Regions from separate parts of the Klebsiella sp. GFKo11 genome, predicted to be linked through region 1. Evidence: predicted binding sites of a transcription regulator. Region 1 holds the regulator's gene; each other region holds the start of a gene.
What was found. The regulator CRP, encoded in region 1, controls carbon source genes, mostly activating them, when cyclic AMP is high. The targets are predictions, from matches to a motif close to ATGTGANNNNNNTCACAT.
Positions count from the first base shown of each region.

Region 1 (4,019 bases):
GTGTAGTGCGATGCCGCGCTTAAGCGACATCACTAAACCAACGCTGATTATTCATGCGAAGGACGATCCTTTTATGGATCACCACTCCATCCCGCCGCAAGAACAGCTACCGGCAAATGTCGAGTATCAACTTACAGAGCATGGCGGCCATGTTGGTTTTGTCGGTGGTACGCTGCGCAAGCCGGAAATGTGGTTAGAACAGCGAATCCCGGATTGGCTAACTCGCTGGTTAGGAGGGCAAATATGATTATTCCCTGGCAGGATCTCGATCCCGAAACGCTGGATAACCTGATTGAAAGTTTTGTATTACGCGAAGGCACCGATTATGGTGAGCATGAACGTTCGCTGGCGGATAAAGTCGCCGATGTCAAACAACAGCTGAAAAGCGGAGAAGCCGCGCTGGTGTGGTCAGAGCTGCACGAGACGGTCAATATTATGCCCCGCAAGCAGTTTCACGGCTAAGGCGGCATCACACTATCGTTTACCCTGGGAGTTGTTATGTCTGCCAAACATCCGGTGATTGCCGTCACGGGCTCTAGCGGCGCGGGAACCACGACCACCAGCCTTGCCTTTCGCAAAATCTTCGCCCAGCTAAATCTCCACGCCGCCGAAGTGGAAGGCGATAGCTTTCACCGCTACACCCGCCCGGAAATGGACATGGCGATCCGCAAAGCGCGAGATCAGGGCAAACACATCAGCTACTTCGGTCCCGAGGCTAACGATTTCGGCCTGCTGGAGCAGACTTTCAGAGAATACGGGCTGAACGGTACAGGTCAGTCACGCAAGTATTTACACACCTATGATGAAGCCGTGCCGTGGAATCAGGTTCCTGGCACCTTCACTCCCTGGCAGTCGCTGCCTGAACCCACTGACGTGCTGTTTTATGAAGGCCTGCACGGCGGAGTTGTCACGCCCCAGCACAACGTCGCTGACCATGTTGATCTGTTGGTTGGGGTTGTGCCGATCGTTAACCTGGAGTGGATCCAGAAGCTTATCCGCGATACCAGCGAACGCGGCCACTCTCGTGAAGCGGTGATGGATTCCGTCGTTCGCTCGATGGAAGATTACATCAACTTCATCACCCCGCAGTTTTCACGCACTCACCTCAACTTCCAGCGCGTACCTACGGTGGATACGTCCAATCCATTTGCAGCCAAAGCAATCCCATCGCTTGATGAAAGCTTTGTCGTTATCCATTTCCGCAACTTACAGAATATCGATTTCCCCTGGCTACTGGCGATGCTTCAGGGCTCGTTTATCTCGCATATGAACACGCTAGTGGTGCCGGGAGGGAAAATGGGGCTGGCCATGGAGCTCATCATGGCGCCATTGGTCGAGCGGCTAATGGAAGGCAGGAAAATCAATTAACAAAAAACCCCGGTAGCGCAGCGCATGCCGGGGCGACGAGTTCGCGCCGTTCGGCTTATCCCTCGATCACTTCATAAGAGTGAGTTATGTTTACCGCTTTCTCCAGCATCAGCGCCACCGAGCAATATTTTTCCGCCGATAGGTCAACTGCGCGAGAAACGGCAGCATCTTTCAGCTCTTTACCGGTCACGATAAAATGCAGATTGATATGGGTAAACAGACGCGGTGCTTCCTCGCGACGCTCAGAAGTCAGCTTAACTTCGCAGTTAGTGACGTTATGGCGTCCCTTCTGCAGGATAGAAACCACGTCAATTGCGCTACATCCGCCCGCCGCCATCAACACCATTTCCATCGGGCTAGGCGCTTTATCCCCGGAATTACCGTCCATCAGAATCTGGTGACCAGAAGCCGACTCACCAATGAAGGTTAACCCTTCAACCCATTTCACTCGCGCTTGCATAAATTTAACTCCAGGGCTGTAATTTTCCTGACAGATTACGCGCACATAACAATTCTCGCAACGGAAGGCGACCTAGGTCATGCTGAAGCGAGACACCAGGAGACACGCGGCGAAAGCTATGCTAAAACAATCGGGATGCTACAGTAATACATTGATGCACTGCATGTATGCTGAGGAGTTCACATTACAGGCTGCAGGAAATTTTCAGCCAGATTCCCAGGTATAGGGATTTAATACGATTGCATGCCCGGATGCCGTGTAGTGTCGGCATCTGGAGATAGCTTATAACAGAGGATAACCGCGCATGGTGCTTGGCAAACCGCAAACAGACCCTACCCTTGAATGGTTCTTGTCTCATTGCCACATTCATAAGTACCCCTCAAAGAGCACGCTGATCCACCAGGGTGAGAAAGCAGAAACGTTGTACTACATCGTTAAAGGCTCCGTGGCTGTACTCATCAAGGATGAAGAAGGTAAAGAGATGATCCTCTCTTACCTCAACCAGGGCGATTTCATCGGTGAATTAGGCCTGTTTGAAGAAGGTCAGGAACGTAGTGCATGGGTACGTGCGAAAACCGCATGTGAAGTGGCCGAAATCTCCTACAAAAAATTCCGTCAGTTGATCCAGGTTAACCCGGACATCCTGATGCGTCTCTCTTCGCAAATGGCACGTCGCCTGCAGGTTACGTCAGAGAAAGTCGGTAACCTCGCCTTCCTCGACGTGACGGGTCGTATCGCCCAGACGTTGCTGAACCTGGCAAAACAGCCTGATGCGATGACCCACCCGGACGGTATGCAAATTAAAATTACCCGTCAGGAAATCGGTCAGATCGTTGGATGCTCCCGCGAAACCGTTGGCCGTATCCTGAAAATGCTGGAAGATCAAAACCTGATCTCCGCGCACGGTAAAACTATCGTCGTCTACGGTACCCGTTAAGTCGGCAAAACGGCGTATTGCTATGCAATACGCCGTTTTTGTTTCCCCCTCATGTGGCGCAGGCTGATTTACCACCCGGAAGTCAACTACGCACTGCGGCAAACGCTGGTGTTGTGTCTGCCGGTCGCAATCGGACTTCTTCTCGGACATTTACAGCAGGGCTTACTGTTTTCCCTGGTACCAGCCTGTTGCAACATTGCCGGTCTGGACACACCACATAAGCGCTTCTTTAAACGCCTGATTATTGGCGGCTGCCTGTTTGCTGGCTGTAGCCTGATTGTCCAGCTCCTGCTGCAACGCGAGATCCCTCTACCACTGATTCTCACTGGTCTGGCGCTAATCCTTGGGGTGACTGCCGAAATCAGTTCACTGCACGCGCGACTACTGCCTGCTTCACTTATTGCCGCCATTTTTACCCTCAGCCTTGCGGGTAACATGCCGGTGTGGGAGCCACTGCTAATCTACGCGCTCGGCACCTTATGGTATGGCGTCTTTAACTGGTTCTGGTTTTGGCTATGGCGCGAACAACCGCTGCGCGAGTCACTGAGCCTGCTCTACCGCGAACTGGCTAACTATTGCGAGGCCAAATACAGCCTGCTGACCCAGCATACGGACCCGGCCACCTCGCTGCCGCCGCTACTTAACCGCCAGCAGAAAGTGGTTGATCTGATTACCCAGTGTTACCAGCAGATGCATATGCTGGCGGCCAATCAACGCAACGACCACAAACGTCTGTTGCGCGCTTTTCAGGTGGGGTTGGATTTACAGGAACATATCTCCGTTAGCCTGCATCAGCCGGAAGAAGTGCAGAAACTGGTGGAACGCAGTCACGCAGAAGCAGTGATTCGCTGGAATGCGCAAACCGTTGCCGCCCGCCTGCGTGAGTTGGCGGACGATCTTCTCTACCATCGTTACCCACAGCGCTTTCAGATGGATAAACAGATCGGCGCGCTGGAAAAAATTGCCTGGCAACATCCGGATAACCCGGTCGGCCAGTTCTGCGCCTGGCACTTCAGCCGTATCGCCCGGGTTTTGCGTACCCAGCGTCCTCTGTACACGCGCAACTTGATGGCGGATAAAACTCGACGTTTACCCCTGCTGCCAGCGCTAAAAAGCTACCTGTCGTTTAAATCTCCGGCGTTACGCAACGCCGCGCGCATCAGCGTAATGCTGAGCGCCGCCAGCCTGATGGGCAGCGCACTGCATCTGCCGAAACCCTACTGGATCCTGATGACTGTGCTGTTCGTGACGCAA
Region 1 is NZ_CM151369.1:523,946-527,964, reverse strand. Features, by position in the region: gene AC07P6_RS02400 (hydrolase) at 1-247, shown strand, start outside; gene AC07P6_RS02395 (YheU family protein) at 244-462, shown strand; gene AC07P6_RS02390 (phosphoribulokinase) at 499-1,368, shown strand; gene AC07P6_RS02385 (OsmC family protein) at 1,424-1,828, opposite strand; gene crp (cAMP-activated global transcriptional regulator CRP) at 2,133-2,765, shown strand; gene AC07P6_RS02375 (YccS/YhfK family putative transporter) at 2,817-4,019, shown strand, end outside.

Region 2 (4,019 bases), 3.1 Mb from region 1:
CAGCAGTGGGTTAAGCACCCAGAGACGCGTTTTCATGCTCATTCCTTTTATGAGTTTACGATATCGTTGTTTTAGTTTTCCGGTACGGGCGCACCGGTTGTTACAAGGTGAAATAAACAGAAATGTTTAAGGCTGAAGTTTGCCCGTATTGATTATTGTTATCAATATCATTTACGTGGAATGTGCAAATAACCTATTGAAATCATTACTTAATGTGTGGGTAAGCAGGGGGGGTGACCGACGGAGGAGCCATCGGTCAAAGAGAGGTTTAGTGCTGAAGAACCTGCGGCCAAAGACGCATCATGGTCTCGGCAATTTGCATGATTTTAGTGAAATCTGCACCTTCGCGGGCGCTGATTGACATGCCCTGCAATACGCAGCTTAAGAACTGCGCCAATTGGCTCACGTCGCCGTCAGACGGAAGTTCGCCGCGCAGCTGCCGCTGCTGTAGAAATTGCGTCAATGCCTGTTCCTGCATGGCATGCCGCGATTTAAGCGTATTGGCGATATCGGTAGACGAGGCCGCCAGCGCTGCAGAGGCGTTGACCATAAAGCAGCCTGCGGGCGTTTCTTTGCTGGTAAAGCAGGTGGCGACAGCGGTGAAGTAATCGCGCAATGCCTGATCGACGGTTTTGCCCTCATCAAACAGCAATGCTTCGTGTTTGGCGGCAAAGCGAGAGATGTAGCGATCCAGCACTGCGCGAAATAACCCCTCTTTATTCACGAATTCTGCATAGAGCGTTGGCGCTTTTGCGCCCGTCGCCTCCACCAGATCGGCAAGAGAGGTGGCTTCATAGCCGTGCTGCCAGAAGAGTGTCATGGCCTTATCCAGCGCCGCGTCCCTGTCGAACACTTTAGGTCGGCCACGGCTTTTTTTTACGCAACCTTGAACGTCAGTTGTCATGGTGCCGTTGTACCTGTGTTGGTTTGTTGAAAGGGCATTATAAAAATAAACGTCGTGGGCTGCCAGTGATGTTGCTCTAAAAATAAATAATTCATATATGTATGAATTTTAAGTTTTTTATAAATAGTTAAACGGTCGTTATAAAAATGGTTTGACGTGTGATGTGGATCACATTATTATTTGCCTATCGATCGTTAAGTTAATTCGTTCGACCCTACAAAAACATTCATCTGCATAGGTATAATAATCATGAAAAACGTTAAAACATTGGCCATCGCCGCTGTTCTTAGCTCGCTCTCTTTCGCAAGCTTTGCCGCTGTTGAAGTTCAGTCAACTCCGGCAGGCCAGCATAAAATTGGCACCGTTTCCGCTTCCGCCGGGACCAACCTGGGTTCTCTGGAAGATCAGTTGGCGCAAAAGGCTGAAGAAATGGGCGCAAGCTCTTATCGTATTACTTCGGTAACCGGTCCTAACACCCTTCACGGGACTGCGGTTATCTACAAATAATTTTTTGTACCCTGTCATGCCACTGACAAAACGCGGACCTGACCCCTTCAGCAGCCCGCGTTAGCAAGAAATATGTTGTACCCTGTTTGATTATTGCTACAAAAAAACCGCCAGCACGTTTGTGTCAGGCGGTTTTTTTATATCTGTTTTCAGGAGGCTATAGCGACTGCGTGCTGCCACCATGGTGACGCGTCACGTCAACCGGCATACCTGAACGCAGCGTCATTGCGCGCTCCATAACATCCTCATCGGTTAACTGGGTCTGCTTAAAGGCCTGCATGCTGTCGTTAAGCGTAATAGGCAGCGTCTGCGGATCGTCATCAATGTGTTTGGACAGCGGCTGGTGAATTTCAACCAGACGGGTACCGTTCGGCTCGACAGAGGCTTTAATCGGCGTATTGATAATGGTGACCTTAGTGCCCGACGTTATCTTGCTATACAACGTTTTGATATCGTCATCACGCAGGCGGATGCAGCCGGAGCTGACGCGCATACCGATGCCGAAATCAGCGTTAGTGCCATGAAGCAGATAGACGCCGCCGTAGGCTGCCAGACGAATGGCGTGGTGGCCCATCGGGTTATCTGGCCCGGCAGGCATGACGGCGGGCAGGTCAATGCCCATTGCTTTATAGCGGGCGCGAATATTGGCCGTCGGCGTCCAGGTCGGGTTTGCGCGCTTGTCGGAAACGGTAGTGACCATCGTTGGCGTAATGGTATCGCCGCCCAACTGACCAATGCCGATAGGATAGACGGTGACCTCGCTTTTACCCGGCGGATAGTAGTAGAGGCGCAGCTCGGCAAGGTTAAGGACTAACCCTTCGCGCGGCGCTTCAGGTAACAGGGTTTGTAGCGGAATTGTCAGCACGCTGCCCGCTCGCGGAACGTAAGGATCAACGCCAGGGTTCGCTTGTAGCAGCGCCAGAAAACCGACATTGTACTTTTTGGCAATGGCCTCCAGGGAACCGCCGTTATTTTCGACGACGTGAAACTGATTTTGCCCAACCAGCCGGCTGCCCGGAGGCGGCAGCGGCCAGGTATTGGCGCGGGCGGGTAGCGCCAGCGCGGCGGCGATGGCAATCATCCCCAACCAAATTGAAATACGCGAAAAGCTTTTCATCACGCTAATTCCATATAATGTAAGTGGTTATTTTTATACGTAAAGTCTTGCGCATTATGGCGTAGCGAGTGTTGGGAAGTGCAGGGGGATTGCAAAATGTTTGTAAATTTTGCAGAGCATGTTGGAGGGCCGGGATACGGCGTCCAGGCCGTATCCCGAATACCGCTAAGCGGTGGTGTTTTCTTCCAGTTGACGCATAAACTGACGCACCCAGTCCATCCGTGTTTTACGCTCGGCAAGGTCCTGCATAAACTTCAGCCGCGTCGGGCCATCAAGTCGATAGTGCTGAGGCTGTTTCTGCAATAAACCAATTAGCCACATGGGGTTAACGTGATTCTTCTCGTTAAACTCAACGGTACCGCCTTTTTCGTTGCTCTCCAGTTTGCGGATCCCTAGCTTCTGCGCCTGCTGGCGTAAACGGGCGATATCGAGCAGGTTTCTTGCCGGATCCGGCAGTTGGCCGAAGCGATCGATAAGCTCAACCTTGATCTCCTCCAGCTCGTTTTCATTTTTCGCGCTGGCAATGCGCTTGTAGAACGACAGGCGAGTATTCACGTCCGGGATAAAGTCGTCCGGCAGCAGTGACGGCATCCGCAGCTCAACTTCCGTCTGCTGGCTGGTGAGATCTTCCAGAGAGGGTTCGCGCCCGGCTTTCAGCGCATCGACGGCGTTTTCCAGCAGCTCCATATACAGCGAGAAGCCGATGGTTTCCATCGAACCGCTCTGATCTTCGCCCAGTAGTTCACCCGCGCCGCGAATTTCGAGGTCATGGGTCGCCAGCGCGAACCCGGCGCCGAGATCTTCAAGCGACGCGATAGCCTCAAGGCGTTTTTGCGCATCGGTAGTCATCGCTTTCGGATGCGGCGTCAGCAGCCAGGCATAGGCCTGATGGTGCGAACGACCAACACGACCGCGCAGCTGGTGCAGCTGCGCCAGACCGAAGTGGTCGGCGCGCTCGATAATAATGGTGTTGGCGGTGGGAATGTCGATCCCGGTTTCGATGATGGTGGTGCACACCAGCACGTTAAAGCGCTGGTGGTGGAAATCATTCATCACCCGCTCCAGCTCGCGCTCGCGCATCTGCCCGTGGCCGATGGCGATACGTGCTTCCGGTACCAGCTCTGCCAGCTTGTCTGCCGCTTTCTGGATGTTTTCGACATCATTAAAGAGATAGTAAACCTGGCCGCCGCGCAGCACTTCGCGCAGGATAGCCTCACGCACCACCAGAGCATCATATTCGCGCACAAAGGTTTTGACCGCCAGACGGCGGGCCGGCGGCGTGGCAATGATCGACAGATCGCGCATTCCGCTCATCGCCATATTCAGAGTTCGCGGAATTGGCGTCGCGGTCAGGGTCAGGATATCGACGTCGGCGCGCATTGCCTTGATGCGCTCTTTGTGGCGCACGCCGAATCGGTGCTCTTCATCGACAATCAGCAGGCCAAGATCGCGCAGCTTAACGTCCGGTTGCAGCAGCTTATGGGTGCCGAT
Region 2 is NZ_CM151369.1:3,881,640-3,885,658, reverse strand. Features, by position in the region: gene AC07P6_RS18955 (TonB-dependent siderophore receptor) at 1-36, opposite strand, end outside; gene AC07P6_RS18950 (TetR/AcrR family transcriptional regulator) at 269-904, opposite strand; gene bhsA (multiple stress resistance protein BhsA) at 1,154-1,411, shown strand; gene ldtC (L,D-transpeptidase LdtC) at 1,569-2,528, opposite strand; gene mfd (transcription-repair coupling factor) at 2,694-4,019, opposite strand, start outside.
Region 2: the regulator CRP is predicted to act here: its motif matches at 1,061-1,078, upstream of bhsA (multiple stress resistance protein BhsA).

Region 3 (4,019 bases), 1.6 Mb from region 1:
TAATAGCATTATTCATCAGATCACCTGTTTGATAGTTCAGTACAACGGTAGTCACTATCAAACGGGTTTTTTGTGTGGTTTTTTGCGATCTGCGTCACGCTGAATCGTGTTAAAAATAGCTGTTACGCTCTCCGTGATCGCTAAGACAAAACTGGCTTGCGGCGGGCGTACGGTGGACGATGCGTTAACCTTCTGCTAACACCGAGCCATCGCCGTTCAGGCAGGGTTAAATGGTTTCGCCCATCGACAGCCGATAATGCAGATCGACTTTTTCGATAGTGGGCAGCCCTTTGATTTTCTTGATTAAGATCTCTGTTGCCACTTTGCCCATCTCAAAGCGCGGGGTCAGCACGCTGGCGAGGCGCGGAGAGATTATCTGCCCTATCTCCAGGCCATGAAAACCAGCAATTGCCAGCTCCTGCGGCACATTGATACCGCAAGCGAGGCATTCCTGTAACACGCCAACTGCCAGATCGTCATTGGTGCACAAAATCGCGTCCATATCGGCATACATCTGCCGCGCCAGGGTCATCATTCCGGTGCCTATCGACACCGACGATACCTTATTCGGCGCGATACGCCCTTGCGGCAATCCGGCATTCACCATCGCCTGACAGTAACCGGCATAGCGCTGCTCATCACGCACGTCGGACATCGAACCAAAGTAGATAACCCGCCGCTTACCGCTCGCCAGCAGCATGTTGGTCATATCAAACCCGGCTTTAAAATTATCGAAGCCGACATTGATGCGCCCGACGTTGTCCGTCAGCCCCATCACTTCAGCCACGGGAATTTTCGCCGCATTGAGATATTTGTCAGCCCGCAAAGTATGCGCCGACTCGGTTAACAGCAGACCCTTGACGTTAAAGGCCAGCACGGCGGCGATCTGCTCCTCTTCGCGCTGGCGGTCGTAATCGTAGTTCACCACCAGCGTCTGGTAGCCGTGCGCGGTGGTGACCGACTCAATTCCAGCCAGCAGATCGGCAAAAATTTGATTATGAAAGGAGGGAATAAGCACGCCAATGCGCGGGACGACAACGCTGATCATCGCCGGATTATCGGGGTCCGGCTCATAGCCAATTTCGGCAATCACGCTGGCAATACGCTCCGCCGTTTCAGGCTTCACTTTATCCGGGGTACGTAAATAGCGGCTGACGGTCATCTTGGTTACGCCCGCCAGCGCTGCAATATCATTGAGCGTAATGCGTTGTGCTTTCATCTATCGGCCCGTCAAATACATCCACTGCATCAGGCCATTATGCCTGTCGTGGGTTAAAAAGAGAATCTTACCACTGACGAGTTAACCCGTTGAGCGATGGTAATTTCCGCCCCGCCTCACGTTTAGCGTAACCCCTTTTAGTAACATGGTTTTGAGTGATCTGCATCACAGTTTTACCCGTCGAAAATCCGTGAGATAGAGCACAGGTCATTCCGCTTTCGTTATTCAGGAAATCAGAATCACCGGGCACAACATTATTTATACCCTAAATAATTCGAGTTGCAGGAAGGCGGCAAGGGAGTGAATCCCGATGAGCTTACTCAGGTAAGTGATTCGGGTGAACGAGCGCAGTCAACACACCTGCAACTTGAAGTATGACGGGATATATTCAGCCGTTAATCAGGATATCAAAATGAAAGACCTTTTCAGCTTACAAGGCAAACGCATTTTAATTACTGGCGCAGGACAGGGAATTGGATTTGTCATGGCGCAGGGCCTTGCGCAATATGGTGCAGAAATTATTGTTAATGATATTTCGGCCTCGCGCGCTGATGATGCGGTCATGAAATTACGTGATGTGGGCGCGACTGCCCATGCGGCAGTATTTAATGTTACCGATGCTGATGCCGTTGAAAATGCCATTAATCAAATCGAAAATGAAATTGGCCCTATCGACGTATTATTTAATAATGCCGGAATTCAGCGCCGCCACCCGTTTACCGAATTTCCGGTACAGGAATGGAACGACGTTATTTCGGTCAACCAAACCGCCGTATTTCTCGTTTCCCAGGCCGTCGCCAAACGCATGATTGACCGCCAGCAGGGAAAAATCGTCAATATCTGCTCAATGCAGAGCGAACTCGGGCGCGACACGATAACCCCATACGCTGCGGCGAAAGGCGCAGTAAAAATGCTGACCCGTGGGATGTGCGTCGAGCTGGCGCGCTATAACATCCAGGTCAACGGTATTGCGCCAGGCTACTTTAAAACCGACATGACCCAGGCGCTGGTTGACGATAAAGCCTTTACCGACTGGCTGTGCAAACGCACACCTGCCGCTCGCTGGGGTGACCCGCAGGAGCTGGTCGGCGCAGCAGTATTTTTATCATCCAACGCCTCGAATTTCGTTAATGGCCATCTGCTGTTCGTCGACGGCGGAATGCTGGTCGCCGTCTGAACAAGGAGTTCACCATGGCAGGACAATGCATTATTTTGATGGGTGTATCCGGCACCGGCAAGACCACCGTCGGCCAGGCCTTAGCCCAGGCGCTTGGCGCGAAATTTATCGATGGCGACGATCTGCATCCTCGCAAAAATATCGTCAAAATGGCCGCCAGCCAGCCGCTTGATGATGACGATCGCCAGCCGTGGCTGGAGCGTATTGGCGATGTTATTTTCAGTCTCGGGCAGAAGAACGAGTCCGGCGTGCTGGTGTGTTCGGCGCTGAAAAAGCGCTACCGCGACCAGCTGCGGAAGGGGAATCCCCATTTACGCTTCCTGTGGCTGACCGGTGACTACGACTGCATTTTGCAGCGTATGCAGGCGCGCAAAGGCCACTTTATGCCTGAAGCCCTGCTGCGCAGCCAGTTCGCCGCGCTGGAAACGCCAGACGCCAGCGAAAGCGACATTTTAGCCGTCGATATCGCCCCCGATGTCGCGAGCATTGTGGCGCACTCCATCACGCTACTCAACCATCATCAACGACAGGAGATACCGGCATGATTATTGATACCTTAACCGCCGCCGCCCAAAATAGCTTTTACCCGCCGGTTATCCGCAAAGCGCTGCAGGCGGTTTTGCAACAGGAGCCGCACGCCCTGCCGCCGGGGAAATATACCGTTGATGGCGATAATTTATTTTTTACCGTCGTTGAAGGCAGCACTAAACCACTGGCGGAACAGCGCCCGGAATATCATCGTCAGTACATAGATATTCATATTGTGCTGAGAGGTGAGGAGGTTATCGGTGCCGGTAACAAGGGTCTGGAGATCGTTGACGATGGGCCGTTTAATACCGCGCATGATATTGGCTTTTGCCAGGCAATCAGCAGCGAAACGCTGATTCACCTACATCCTGAAGAGCTGGCAATCCTGTTCCCAGGCGAACTACACCGGCCCATGGCCGCGATGGATGCAGGCGCGGCATTGCGCAAAATTATCGTCAAAATTGACTACGCCTTACTTTAAATCAACCGGCCCCGCCGCACTCCTCGCGGGGCCACGGATAACGCTTAGTTATCCAGTTTGTCCATCGATTTCACCTGATCGCGATTGATCTGCTCGGTGCGGCCGGTTTCAGCATTTTTATAGGACACCAGCCCGGTATCATCATCTACCTGCGGTTTGCCATCGGTCACAATCGTTCTGCCATCGGTGGTTTTTAGCGACTGGTTTGTTGAACACCCGGCGATGGTAAACAGTGCAGCGGCGGTAAAAATTGCCGCAGTGAGTGGTTTGAATTGCATCGTGTTTCTCTCCCGTTATTCAGTCAAATTAATTATCACCCTAACCACTTTAGGCTAGCTGACTGAACAGGGAGAGAAAACCAGAACTCTCCGAAGTGGCGTTTTAGCGCGAATTCCTTTGTTTTTGCTCGAAACTCACCGCCGCGCCAATCAGGTTGGCCTCGTTGCGATACTGGCAGAGCAGAACCTGCGGCAGGAATTCTGCCAGTTCTTTCTCTTGCACCAGTTCAGCCAGGCGCTGCTTAATACCGGCAAAAATCTTATCGCTGGCGGAGATACCGCCGCCGATAATCAGGCAATCCGGGTCATAGCAGACCTGCAAATTGAGTAAGCCCA
Region 3 is NZ_CM151369.1:5,310,158-5,314,176, forward strand. Features, by position in the region: gene AC07P6_RS25485 (2-hydroxyacid dehydrogenase) at 1-16, opposite strand, end outside; gene AC07P6_RS25490 (LacI family DNA-binding transcriptional regulator) at 227-1,219, opposite strand; gene idnO (gluconate 5-dehydrogenase) at 1,632-2,396, shown strand; gene AC07P6_RS25500 (gluconokinase) at 2,411-2,941, shown strand; gene AC07P6_RS25505 (NanQ anomerase/TabA/YiaL family protein) at 2,938-3,405, shown strand; gene AC07P6_RS25510 (YgdI/YgdR family lipoprotein) at 3,450-3,683, opposite strand; gene AC07P6_RS25515 (ROK family protein) at 3,787-4,019, opposite strand, start outside.
Region 3: the regulator CRP is predicted to act here: its motif matches at 1,373-1,390, upstream of idnO (gluconate 5-dehydrogenase).